4 regions of the Cytobacillus sp. FSL W8-0315 genome follow, and region 2 is predicted to be linked to each of the others. Evidence: a T-box and tRNA genes for the amino acid it is inferred to sense, from the RefSeq annotation. Region 2 holds a T-box; the other regions hold tRNA genes.

Evidence for each region. The T-box of region 2 lies ahead of argS (arginine--tRNA ligase). A T-box ahead of a tRNA ligase gene usually reads a tRNA of that ligase, here a tRNA-Arg.
Region 1: it has a tRNA-Arg gene. The T-box ahead of argS (arginine--tRNA ligase) is inferred to sense a tRNA for this amino acid. The anticodon was not compared.
Region 3: it has a tRNA-Arg gene. The T-box ahead of argS (arginine--tRNA ligase) is inferred to sense a tRNA for this amino acid. The anticodon was not compared.
Region 4: it has a tRNA-Arg gene. The T-box ahead of argS (arginine--tRNA ligase) is inferred to sense a tRNA for this amino acid. The anticodon was not compared.

What each region holds. Positions count from the first base shown of each region.
Region 1 covers NZ_JBBOOC010000001.1:1,314,201-1,317,364, reverse strand. Annotated here, with positions in the region: gene rpoN (RNA polymerase factor sigma-54) at 1-1,056, opposite strand, end outside; tRNA gene MKY20_RS06730 (tRNA-Arg) at 1,416-1,487, opposite strand; gene clpP (ATP-dependent Clp endopeptidase proteolytic subunit ClpP) at 1,793-2,398, shown strand; gene MKY20_RS06720 (HPr family phosphocarrier protein) at 2,442-2,699, opposite strand; gene whiA (DNA-binding protein WhiA) at 2,729-3,164, opposite strand, start outside.
Region 2 covers NZ_JBBOOC010000001.1:502,340-505,503, forward strand. Annotated here, with positions in the region: gene MKY20_RS02750 (FtsW/RodA/SpoVE family cell cycle protein) at 336-1,520, shown strand; T-box leader at 1,551-1,811, shown strand; gene argS (arginine--tRNA ligase) at 1,858-3,164, shown strand, end outside.
Region 3 covers NZ_JBBOOC010000001.1:1,769,822-1,772,985, forward strand. Annotated here, with positions in the region: gene rph (ribonuclease PH) at 1-182, shown strand, start outside; gene MKY20_RS08980 (XTP/dITP diphosphatase) at 184-795, shown strand; gene MKY20_RS08985 (metallophosphoesterase) at 792-1,310, shown strand; tRNA gene MKY20_RS08990 (tRNA-Arg) at 1,455-1,531, shown strand; T-box leader at 1,999-2,254, shown strand; gene ilvB (acetolactate synthase large subunit) at 2,335-3,164, shown strand, end outside.
Region 4 covers NZ_JBBOOC010000001.1:4,371,136-4,374,299, reverse strand. Annotated here, with positions in the region: gene MKY20_RS22435 (amidohydrolase) at 1-850, shown strand, start outside; tRNA gene MKY20_RS22430 (tRNA-Arg) at 1,258-1,331, opposite strand; gene MKY20_RS22425 (acyltransferase family protein) at 1,586-2,626, opposite strand; gene MKY20_RS22420 (methyl-accepting chemotaxis protein) at 3,134-3,164, shown strand, end outside.

The sequences.
Region 1 (3,164 bases), 810 kb from region 2:
TTCCCGGACAGCACGGCTGACAGTTGATTCATGAATATCGAGTTCATCTGATATTTCCTTCATGGTCATCGGCTTCAGATGTGAAGGTCCTTTTATAAAGAAGTCCTGCTGTTTTTCAACGATTTTAAGGGTCACATTCGCAAGAGTCTCTTTTCTCTGCTCTATGCTCCTCATGATCCATTGATAATCCTGCTGCTTTTCCTGAAGGAAGCGGCTGACATTCCGGTCTCCAGAGGCCGCAAACTTTTTATAATAACCTTCATTAAAACTGATTTTAGGAAGCACTTCATCAAAAACACTTACAGAAAAGGAGCTTCCATCCCACTTAATTATCACGTCCGGTGTTATATATGCCGATTTCTCGCTTTGGAAGGATGAAGCCGGCCTAGGATTCAAGGTCTGCACAAGGTCGAATACCTCCTGAATCTCTTTTAGCCCCACACCAAGCTGCTTGGAAATCTCTTTCCATTTCTTCTCCGCAAAAAAGGTAAAGTATTCATCTAAAATAATTTCAGCGAGTTCATTTCTCTCTGGCAATCTCTTAATCTGCAGGGAAAGGCACTCCTGGAGATTCCTCGCGCCAACACCAGCAGGCTCGAGTTCCTGCAATTCTTCAAGCATCTGTTCCATATTTTCAAGAGGCATCTGGAGCGCCTTGGCAGCTGTCTGCAAATCCGCTCGCAAGTAACCGTTTTCATCAAGGCTCTCAATAAGATGCTCAATTACTTTTTGTTCGTCCTTGTTTAATTTCAAATGAAGCTGCGACTTCAAATATTCATCCAGCTTCATCGTCTTTCCGCAGCCAATCTGCTCAATCCAATTTATTTTATCTTTTTCGACTTTTATTCTCGTCGGTTTGACACGGTCATAACGGGGATCCATCGTCTGGACTTGACCGGACTCTACTTTTAAAAGGGGATTTTCAAGCGCCTTGCTTTCCAAAAAAGCAGAAAGCTCCTGTGTGCTGTATTGCAGAAGGGCAATCGCCTGCGTCAGCTCCTGTGTCATTGTTAATTTCATTGTCTGCTGCTGCCATAACCCAGCTTTCAAATTCATCGTACATTCCCCCTGTCCCCATTTTACAATATTCCAGGTAAATGTTGTATGGAAATTTCTTGGCAAATGCCAATCGCACGGGCACTTTACCATCTTTCTGAATACTTCACAATATGCATGGAAGAGGGAAGAATATTCATTTTTTATGGTGAAAACTGTGGATTTTAAGGATTTTTTTGAAATTCAGGCTTAAGTTTAGGAAGTTTTTTAGATTTATGTGCGGATAGAGGAATTTTATTTGCGTATAGGGCCAATTTACTTGCGGATAAATTTTTTTGTGTGCGCATAGGCTGGATTTATTTGCGGATAGCGTAAAAAGTAAAAACTCCCTGTCCATATCAGACAAGGAGTTTTGGCAGCGCCCTCGGCAGGAATCGAACCCACATCTTAAGAACCGGAATCTCACGTGCTATCCGTTGCACCACGAGGGCAGATATTTTAATAGGTGGCTGACCAAGCGCTCAGCCGCTACGATAACTAATTATATGATAAGTTTATTCACTTTGCAAGCCTCCTTTTAGTTTAAAAATTGGAACAATGGGTATCATGGAATGAGATAGCACAGCACAGAAAAAAGTGTCGAACGAATCAAGCACGAATTCTATGCGATTTGTTTGACCTTAATTGACCATCAGTGTATCATGATAATACATAGGAGTTAAAAAATTTTCTTTACTTGGAAGAACATGCTTGTTCATCTTGTGTGTTGACCTTATCTTGAAGGAGGAATTGGAAAATGAACTTAATCCCTACAGTTATTGAACAAACAAACCGCGGGGAGCGCGCTTATGATATTTACTCCCGCCTTTTAAAAGACCGCATCATTATGCTGGGAAGCGCAATCGATGACAATGTGGCAAACTCAATTGTTGCCCAGCTTTTATTCCTTGAAGCAGAAAATCCTGAAAAAGACATTTCCATTTACATTAATAGCCCGGGCGGTAGCATTACAGCTGGTATGGCTATTTATGATACGATGCAATTTATCAAGCCAAAGGTACAAACGATCTGTATCGGTATGGCAGCATCCATGGGTGCGTTCCTTCTTGCTGCTGGTGAGAAAGGCAAGCGTTTTGCCCTTCCAAACAGTGAAGTCATGATTCATCAGCCACTAGGCGGAGCTCAGGGACAGGCGACTGAAATTGAAATCGCTGCAAAGCGCATTCTTTTCCTTCGCGAAAAATTAAACACAATTCTTTCAGAGCGCACTGGACAGCCGCTTGAAGTCATTGCGAGAGACACTGACCGCGATAACTTTATGACAGCTGAAAGAGCTCTTGAATACGGTTTGGTTGACCAAATCATTACCAGAAACTCTTTGGATGAGAAGAAAGATAAATAATAAGCATAAAAAAACAACTCGCATCTTCCCGATGCGAGTTGTTTTAGTTTTCCTTTTGAATATAGTTCGCAAGTGCCTCAAGAGCTTCGTTTTCGTCGTTCCCTTCAGCCTTGAGGGTAATGACTGATCCTGAGCTTACTGCCAGACTCATCAGCCCCATTATGCTTTTGGCATTTACCTTCTTTCCGTCCTTCTCCAGAAAAATATCGGATGAGAACCGATTGGCCTCCTGTACGAACAATGCCGCCGGACGTGCCTGTAATCCTGTTTTCAGCTTAACTTCAACCTGTTTTTCCGCCATTGTATATCTCCTCCCTGCTGATCCCTCTATCAGTGAGCATCTATAGTGTCGCCTGCCCGGAGTTTCTCAGCGATTTCATCTATTTTTCTTAATCTGTGATTAATACCCGATTTACTGATATTTCCGCCTGAGACCATTTCCCCAAGCTCTTTTAAAGTGACATCCTGGTAAGCTACACGCAATTCGGCAATTTCCCGCAGTTTGTCAGGAAGAACCTGAAGTCCGACAGTTTGATCGATGAACCGGATATTTTCCACCTGGCGCAAAGCAGCTCCAATTGTTTTGTTTAAGTTCGCTGTTTCACAATTTACGAGCCGGTTGACCGAGTTTCGCATATCGCGGACAATCCGGATGTCTTCAAACCGGAGCAGAGCTGCGTGTGCACCGATAATATTTAGGAACTCCGTTATTTTTTCGGCTTCCTTTAAATACGTGATATAGCCTTTTTTCCGTTCAAGCGTTTTG
Region 2 (3,164 bases):
TGGTGTTTTCAAAGAAAAGCACTGAGCTAGACAGATAAGAATAGCGCAAGCGCCTTCACAAATTAGTAAAAAGACAGCTTCTTTTTGAAACTGCCTGTTAAACATCCAGTATTTTATTCTCTTATTGTAGCAAAAATAACTGAAAATATCTTTGCCGATGAGAAAAAATTTTAAATTGCAGCCTGCCCGGTTTTTTGAAAATACAGGAAACCATCATGCTGATTCATTCGTCTAACTACATGCAGAGAAAAAATGTATTCTGTTCTCCATTGTAAGGTTTATTTTTCTTTGTTAGGATAAAAATGTAAAAAGGTACAGAAACCAGGTGTATACAAATGAACAAGAATAATAGATTCTCAGACCGGTTCGATTGGACGTTATGCTTTCTTCTGCTGCTATTTTTCCTCATCAGCTGCATCGCTATTTACAGCGGACAATCCTCCAATCAATATGAAGGGAATTTTGTCGTCTCACAAATAAAAAATTATGTTGTCGGAGCTATCATTGTGGCAATTGTCATGTATTTTGACAGCGAGCAAATCAGAAGGCTTACTTGGCTGCTGTACGGTTTAGGCATCCTATTGCTTGTCGGGTTATTCATTGCACCGGAAAGCATTGCACCAGAGCGCAAAGGGGCTACATTGTGGTATATCATTCCTGGACTTGGTTCTGTGCAGCCCTCAGAGTTTGTTAAGGTATTCCTTATCATTGCCCTCAGCAAAGTCATCGCTGACCACCATCTGAAATATCAGGCAAAGACTGCAGGCACGGACTTTTTCCTTCTAATCAAATTAGGGGCAGCCACATTGCCTCCATTAGGATTGATTATTATTGAAGACCTGGGTACCGCCCTTGTCATCATCGCCATATTAACTGGAATCATCCTGGTTTCCGGGATCACCTGGAAAATCCTTGTTCCGATTTATGGAATCCTTGGCGCTTTCGCGGGAACGGTGCTCTATCTGGTCATCATAGCACCGGAGATTTTAGAGAAGTACCTTGGGATAGACCCCTATCAGTTCAGCCGAATTTATTCCTGGCTTGACCCGGTTAATCACAAGCAGGGAGCCGGAATGCAGCTGTACAACTCCATGCTCGCAATCGGCTCAGGATTAATATCCGGAAAAGGGTTTACTGACAGACAGGTGTATGTGCCTGATGCCCATACTGATTTTATTTTTAGCGTCATTGGCGAGGAGTACGGCTTTTTTGGTGCAAGTGTAGTAATCAGCCTTTTCTTTCTGCTCATCTATCACTTAACTAAAACCGGCTTGGAGACGACCGACCCTTTTAATACCTATATTTGCGTCGGGGTCATCAGTATGATCACCTTCCATGTATTTCAAAATATCGGTATGACTATTCAGGTACTGCCAATCACCGGCATTCCGCTGCCGTTTATCAGCTACGGCGGAAGCTCGCTTATGGGAAACATGATGGCGATGGGCCTGATTTTCAGCATCCGGTACCATCACAGAACTTATATGTTTTCAACGGATTCAAATTATGTTGCAAAATAATTCCAACAGCGTATAATAACATTAATATATCTAGTGTCTATGATGAAGAGAGTAGCAAAGGGCTCTTTCCTAAAAGCGAGACAGGGACGGTGCAAGCCTGTCGGGAAATCCTTTCGTGAAGCGCACTTCGGAGATGCATAGCTGAAAGAAAAGTAGGCTATGCCGGGTAAGGAGTCCCGTTACCAAACCCCTTTAGGAAATACGTTCAAGCATATTTTGAAACGTCCTTTCAAAAGAGGTCCTTTGGACAATCAGAGTGGTACCGCGGGTAGATTTCAGCTCGTCTCTATTTTTATATAGAGACGGGCTTTTTTATTTTCCAGGAGGTGTTAATATGATCAATTTCAAAGCTATTTTCACAGCTCAGCTGGCTTCAGTGCTGAATGGGCAGCTTTCTGACGAAGCAATTGCGGACTTAATCGAAACGCCAAAGAATCCGGCACATGGCGATCTTGCTTTTCCCTGTTTTACACTTGCAAAAGCATTCAGGAAGTCACCTGCCTCTATTGCTGGCGAGACAGCGTGCCTGATTCAGGGACCGCATATCGAAAAAGCAGAGGCTGCTGGTCCTTACATTAATATCTTCTTTTCCAAAGAGTCAGCCGGTGCAGTCATAATGGAAAAAATTTTGAACGAAGGAAAAGAATATGGACAGCTGAATGATGGCGCAGGCAAAACAGCCGTGCTTGATTTCTCTTCGCCAAACATCGCAAAGCCCTTCTCCATGGGCCATTTGCGGTCTACGGTCATTGGAAACGCCCTCGGCAGCCTGGCCGAAAAATGCGGTTATACAGCGGTCAGAATCAACCACTTAGGCGACTGGGGCACACAATTCGGCAAGCTGATCACCGCTTATACAAAGTGGGGCAGCCCGGATAAAGTGAAGGAAAATCCCATAAAGGAACTGCTTAGCCTATATATACGCTTCCATGAAGAAGCAGAAGCTAACCCAGCCCTTGAAGATGAAGCGCGTTCCTGGTTCAAAGAGCTTGAAAACGGAAATGAGCAAGCTCAGGCACTCTGGAGCTGGTTTAGAGAAGAATCATTGAAAGAATTCCAGCGGGTTTATGATATGCTTGGCATTCATTTCGACTCATACAATGGTGAAGCTTTTTATAATGATAAAATGGAACCCGTCATAGAGGAACTCATGGCAAAAGACCTGCTGGCTGAGTCTGATGGCGCAGAGGTGGTTCAACTGCCTGATGAAGACCTTCCTCCATGCCTGATAAAAAAATCCGACGGAGCGACTCTGTATGCAACACGGGATCTCGCTGCAGCTTTTTATAGAAAAGAAACCTATCAGTTTGATCATTCCCTATACATTGTCGGTCAGGAACAGAGCATCCATTTCAGGCAGGTTAAAAGCGTTATTAAAAAGATGGGTTATGAGTGGGCGGATAATATGACACATGTCCCTTTTGGCCTCTATTTAAAAGATGGGAAAAAGATGTCTACCCGAAAAGGCAGAGTCATCCTTCTTGAGGAGGTCCTGAATGAAGCAATCCTTCTGGCAAAGACCAATATCGAAGCTAAAAATCCCGGCTTGGAAAACAAAGATGAAGTCGCTGAAGCAGTCGGCATCGGGGCTATTCTGTTCCATGATCTGAAAAATGACCGCATGAATAATATTGAATTTTCACT
Region 3 (3,164 bases), 1.3 Mb from region 2:
AGTTTGTGGAGCTTCAGGGAACGGGAGAAGAAGCGACTTTTTCTTATACCCAGCTGCAGGAAATGCTGGGTGCTGCACAGGAAGGGATATCAGAGCTGTTTGAGTTTCAAAAGGCTGCGCTTGGAGAGAAAATCACAGAAAGTATTCTAAGTAAAAGAGAAAAGCTGGAGGGGAGGTCATAGCATGCAGGAAGTGATTATCGCTACTAAAAATGCAGGCAAAGCCAGAGAGTTTGAACGGATGTTCAAACCTCTTGGGTATGAAGTTAAAACGCTGCTGGATTATCCTGATTTTCACGATGTAGAGGAAACAGGAAGCACGTTTGAAGAGAATGCCATTCTGAAAGCGGAAGCCGTTTCTGAAGCTTTTGGAAGAATGGTAATTGCCGATGATTCAGGATTGATCATTGATGCGCTTGGAGGAAAGCCAGGCATCTATTCAGCCCGCTATGCAGGAGAAGAAAAAAACGACCAGAAAAACATGGAAAAGGTTCTGGATGAGCTCGAAAGTATTCCGGATCATAAGCGGCAGGCGCGGTTCTATTGTGCTCTTGCAATCGCTGCACCCGGAAAAACTACTGTAACAGTTGCAGGAACTTGTGAAGGCCATATCTTAAGAGAAAAAAGAGGGACTAATGGATTTGGCTATGATCCTATTTTCTTTACAGAAGAAAAAAACAAAGCAATGGCTGAATTAATGCCGGAGGAAAAAAGCCAGATCAGCCATAGGGCGAATGCTCTCAAAAAGCTGGAGGAGCTGCTTCCTTCTTTTGTGACCGGAGCTGAGAACTCATGAAGGTTCTGATAGTCAGTGATAGCCATGGGTTAACCTCTGAACTCAGCCAAATCCGCGAAATGCATCCTGATATGGATTTGATGATTCATTGCGGAGATTCTGAGCTTCAGGCAGATCATGACTCATTAAGAGGCTACGCTGCTGTAAGAGGAAATTGTGACTTTGAGGCAGCGTTCCCGGAGGATAGAGTAGAAGAAGCTGGGGGACTCCGCTTTTTCGTCACACACGGCCACAGATATTCCGTTAAGTCTACCTTAATGAATCTATCATACAAGGCACGTGAAATGGAAGCAGATATCGTATGCTTTGGCCATTCACACGGTCTGGGAGCTGAAATGTCCGATGGGATATTATTTATTAACCCCGGAAGCATATGGCTGCCCAGAGGAAGAAAGGAAAAAACATATGTCATACTGGAAGCCAGGGGAAAGGATGTTACACTGGATGTGTATGACTTATCTAATGGGAAAATTCCTGAACTGACACAAAATTTTTCACTGGTAAAAAGCGAGTAATTTGAATATAATAACTGAGGGAAGCCAGTCTTCCCTCAATAATAAAAAAATATCTTACAAAGTGTTGACTTCTTAACATTTGTTTAATATAATAAATCTTGTCGTTGAGTTAATTAATCTCAATCAAGAAAAAATATTCAATACGTCCCAGTAGCTCAGCTGGATAGAGCAACGGCCTTCTAAGCCGTCGGTCGGGAGTTCGAATCTCTCCTGGGACGCCATTTACACATCTGGCAGCACTACATATCTTACCGAATTCTTACTCACCTTTTTGGTGAGTTTTTTTATTTTTAATTTAGTTTTAATAACAGTAGTCTGCCAGTGGAACCTTCAGTACTTAAGCCATTTTAAAACCTCTTAAATTTAAACCAATTTCAGCTGTTATACCCCTTCATAAAAAAATTATCTAAAATTTTTTTGTCCCAGAGAATGTGAATATATCAACAATGTAAGCGGATACACAAAAACAGACTAATCGAAATTATCAAATAATTCATAAAAAGGGTGTTGACGGCTGATAAAAATGGGCGTAAGATAGTCCTCAATATAAGAAATTCACACCTTTAAGTTAAATAGAATTATAACCTTCATCTTAGTGAAAACATTCTTGTAATAAGCTTCTTGGGTTTTTTTTATTTAATAATTCAACGGTTTAAAGCGTTAGTGTAATGAGGTTGAAATCAGAATATGAAAAGCGTAGAAGAGGATAAGTAGTTTTATGACAGGCATTCACAGAGAGCCGGACCTGCTGAAAACCGGTAATGCCCTCTTAAAATGAACTCACCTCTGAGCGCAGTCCTGAAAGATGATCGATTAGGGGCTGCCGGGTGTTCTTCACCCGTTATCAAAACGGACAGCATTTGGCTGTTCATGAGTGCACGCACTATAAGCGTGAATCAGGGTGGTACCGTGGAACAGGTTATCAAAGCCTTTTCATCCCTTATACCTACAATCGATAGGTGTCTTTAGGGGTGGAAGGGCTTTTTATATTGGAATTATATAAACATGAGGAGGTTATCAACAAATGCTGCAGGAAGCTGCCTTAACAGAAACAAAAACGGAGACACATCCTGTCACCGGTGCTGATCTGTTATTAAGAGCCTTGGAGAAAGAAAATGTTGAAGTGATTTTTGGTTATCCTGGAGGAGCTGTTCTTCCACTCTACGACAAACTGTATCATTCAGAGATTCTTCATGTGCTGCCGCGTCATGAACAGGGAGGAATTCATGCTGCTGAAGGGTATGCCCGGATATCTGGAAAGCCGGGCGTTGTAATTGCCACTTCAGGCCCAGGAGCCACTAATATTGTTACCGGGCTTGCGGACGCAATGATGGATTCACTTCCGCTGATTGTTTTTACAGGCCAGGTGGCAACGGGAGTCATTGGATCAGACGCCTTTCAGGAGGCAGATATCCTGGGGATAACCACTCCAATTACAAAATACAATTATCAGGTCCGCAGCATTGAAGATATCCCGAGAATTGTTAAAGAAGCTTTTTATATAGCTTCAACCGGCAGGCCAGGACCAGTACTGATCGATATACCTAAAGACATCGCTGCGGGAGTTTCAGATCAGCCTGAGGAAGAAAAGGAAGTGAATCTGCCGGGATATCAGCCGACATTAAAACCAAATTACCTGCAAATAAGGAAATTAACTGAAGCGGTCAGCCGATCGAAAAAGCCTGTCATCCTGGCTGGTGCGGGCGTGCTTCATGGAAGAGCATCCAAAGAATTAAAAGAGTATGCGGAGCAGCAGCAAATTCCTATAATTCACACACTCCTGGGCCTCGGCGGGTTCCCGGCAGATCATCCATTATTTATCGGAATGGCAGGGATGCATGGCTGTTATGCAGC
Region 4 (3,164 bases), 3.9 Mb from region 2:
TGGGCATGATGGCCATACTGCCATAGGCTTGGGGCTCGCTGAAAAACTGGCGGATGGTCAGTTTGCTGGGACAATAAAGCTGATATTTCAGGCAGCAGAGGAAGGAGTTCGCGGAGCATATGCAATTGTACAGAAGGGGTTATTAGATGATGTGGATTATATGTTTTGTCATCATCTAGGTGCAGATGTTCCGACTGGTGAGTTCCATGGTGGTTCAACGCACTTCCTTTCCTCCACGAAAATGATAGCTCACTACTATGGTGTTGCTGCTCACGCAGGCGGTAATCCGGAAATGGGTAGAAATGCTTTGTTGGGTGCTAGTACCGCCTTATTAAATATACATGCTATCCCGCGCTTTAGTACAGGACCCACCCGAGTTAACGTAGGAATCTTAGAGGGTGGAACAGCAACTAATATCATTCCCCAATATGCAAAAATGAATATTGAGACTAGGGCTCTTACCGAAGAGGAGAATAAAGATTTGGAGGAGAGAGTTAGAAATATCATTACTCACAGTGCATCTATGCATGAGCTTGATCATCAAATTGAAGTTATTGGTGCCGCTATCCCAATTACCTGTGACAATGAACTGGTTGAGTTAACTATAGAAGAGGCAAAGCAAGCAGAAGGATTTACATCATTTGGAAATGGTGAAGGTAAAGGACTCGGGAGTGAAGATGCTAGCTTTATGATAAAACGAGTCCAAGATTTAGGGGGAAAAGGGACTTATATGATTGTAGGTTCCACTATACCCGCACCGCATCATAATCCAAAGTTTGATATTGAAGAAGAAATTCTTCCGCATGCAGTTGAATTGTTTAACCGAATTGCACGTCGAATATTAAAATAATTATTATTTGGATTTAGGTTATCGGTCACAAAGTGAATAATCATAACTTATTTGAAGTGTTTATCAGCATAAATTTGAGAAGTCCCGATTAATGTGATTCCTCTATTACACTTTTTTATGTTTAATATATTCATGTGTTATTGAAGATGAATGTAATTAACTAACGGATTCTTAACTTCAACATTAGCTGCTAATCAGGCAGCTTTTTCTTTTTAAACAACACTGATGTCTTAACCAACAACAGGGGCTTTAGTGGCCGATTAGAGGTATGAAATCATAAATAAAAATCGTTCCGACCCCAAACCGACCCCAACCTTAGATTATTAATGTTTATGAATAAACAAATTGAATAAAATAAAAAGCGCGAAACCATTGATATACATGGGTTTCGCGCTTTTCTATTGTAGCGTCCCAGGCGAGATTCGAACTCACGACCTACAGCTTAGGAGGCTGTCGCTCTATCCAGCTGAGCTACTGGGACATATTGGCGTAAGTATATTTTTTGTAGTGCAGATAAGACTGGTATATCCTGTTTTTTCCTCTGCAAGCCCAATACAAGGGAGCAAATGCGTCGAAACAAAGCTACAGGGATGTAATTCAGGGATGTTTATGCTTAGCTGTGCTACTGGGACAAAATAATATAACACAGTTATTTATTATAATCCCATAATCAAAAATGGTCAATAGTTATGACTAAAGTAAAAACCGGCCATTAATACATGACCGGTTTCTGTTCTAACTTGTAAGTTTTTTACGATAAAATCTGGCATATGCCTTTGATCTATCTTTTAGCTTCTTTAGCTGTGATGTTCTCAGTTCTATAATAGGCTGCGCAAATGAAGTAATCAGTTTGCTTGAGAGAAGCAAAGTCAGCAGCAGCGATATTCCGGCAAGCAGCAGGAAGTTTTCCGGTTTGCTGAAAAAGCCCTGTACATCACTTTCCCTGAATACCCGTACAAAGAATCCGTGAAGCAGATAGACATAAAGTGTATTTTTTCCTAAATCAGTAAAGAAATATTGTTTGCTGGGCACAAAAGCAAAGAAGCTAAATACCATTATTAAACTTAGGACATAAAAGCCCAATCTCGTTAAGACTGCCCCAATTGAAGCTGCCCCCATTTCAGTATATGGCTTTGAGCCAAGCAGCCACTTATAGTCCACTTCAGGATAGAGGTAAAAGCCTATAAAGACTACAGCAAAGATTGCTAATGCACTAATTCTGAACTTTGGCTGGAATAGCGCATAGAAATGCTCCTTCTTTAAATAATAACCCAATAGGAATAAAGGAAAGAACACAAATGTTCTCGATAAACTTAAATAGTTTGAAATCCAATCGGCATATCCGACAGCAAGCCCAATGATAAAAGCAGCTGCCAGGGAATAAACCGCTTTATACTTTGCAAAGAATAAAAGCATGATATTCCAGCAAAACATACTGATCAGGAACCATAAAGACCAATGCGGGTTAAAAGGATCCAACTCAAAGGTGCCTTTATTATATAAAAAATAATAGAAGATCGAATAAATAACCTGAAAAATAATATATGGCAGTATGAGCTTTTTTGCAATTTTCTTTATATAGCCTTTTTTATAAAAGCCTTTTGCAAAAAAACCGGATACCAGTATAAATGCTGGCATATGGAACGTGTAGATTACCTTATATAAAGTATAGATTGTTTCATTATCTTCAATAAAAGAGCGGAGTAAATGTCCGAAAACGACAAAGAAGATTAAAATAAACTTCGTGTTGTCGAAGTAATAGTCACGTTGTTTCATAAGTCCTCCTCTATTAAAGACCCCCATAAATACTCTTTCTTTCTTTACCCACTTTAACATGAAGCAAACTTCTTTTCTCGTGTAAATAGAAGGTTTAATTTACAGAAAAAGTAAAAACTTCTAACTCTGAAAATGCTGTCATACTAATTAGAAATTACTGTTATACAAATAAATATTGCTTGTTACTTCATATATTATATGGCTTGAATGGATTTAATTTAAATCTGTTTCAAATTTTATTTAAAGAAAATCATTTTTGTCGCAGATAAAAGGGAGTAGTCCGATTAGTATGTCATGATTGATGCTGACGTGAGAAAATCAGGTTTTTTAAGGTAAGATTTTAAAGGGAATAGGTGCAGGGAAGGCTTTATTAAAATGAAAAATTGGAAAAATAATCTTCAAATGTCTTATTTGTTCTATTATAATGAATTGAAAGAATAGTAAAAAAGAATTAGGTACATACTAGTTCAATTGTTCGCATCTGGTTCAATCATAAAGGGGGAAGTTATGTTGAAAGGGGTAAGAAAATTTATACCTG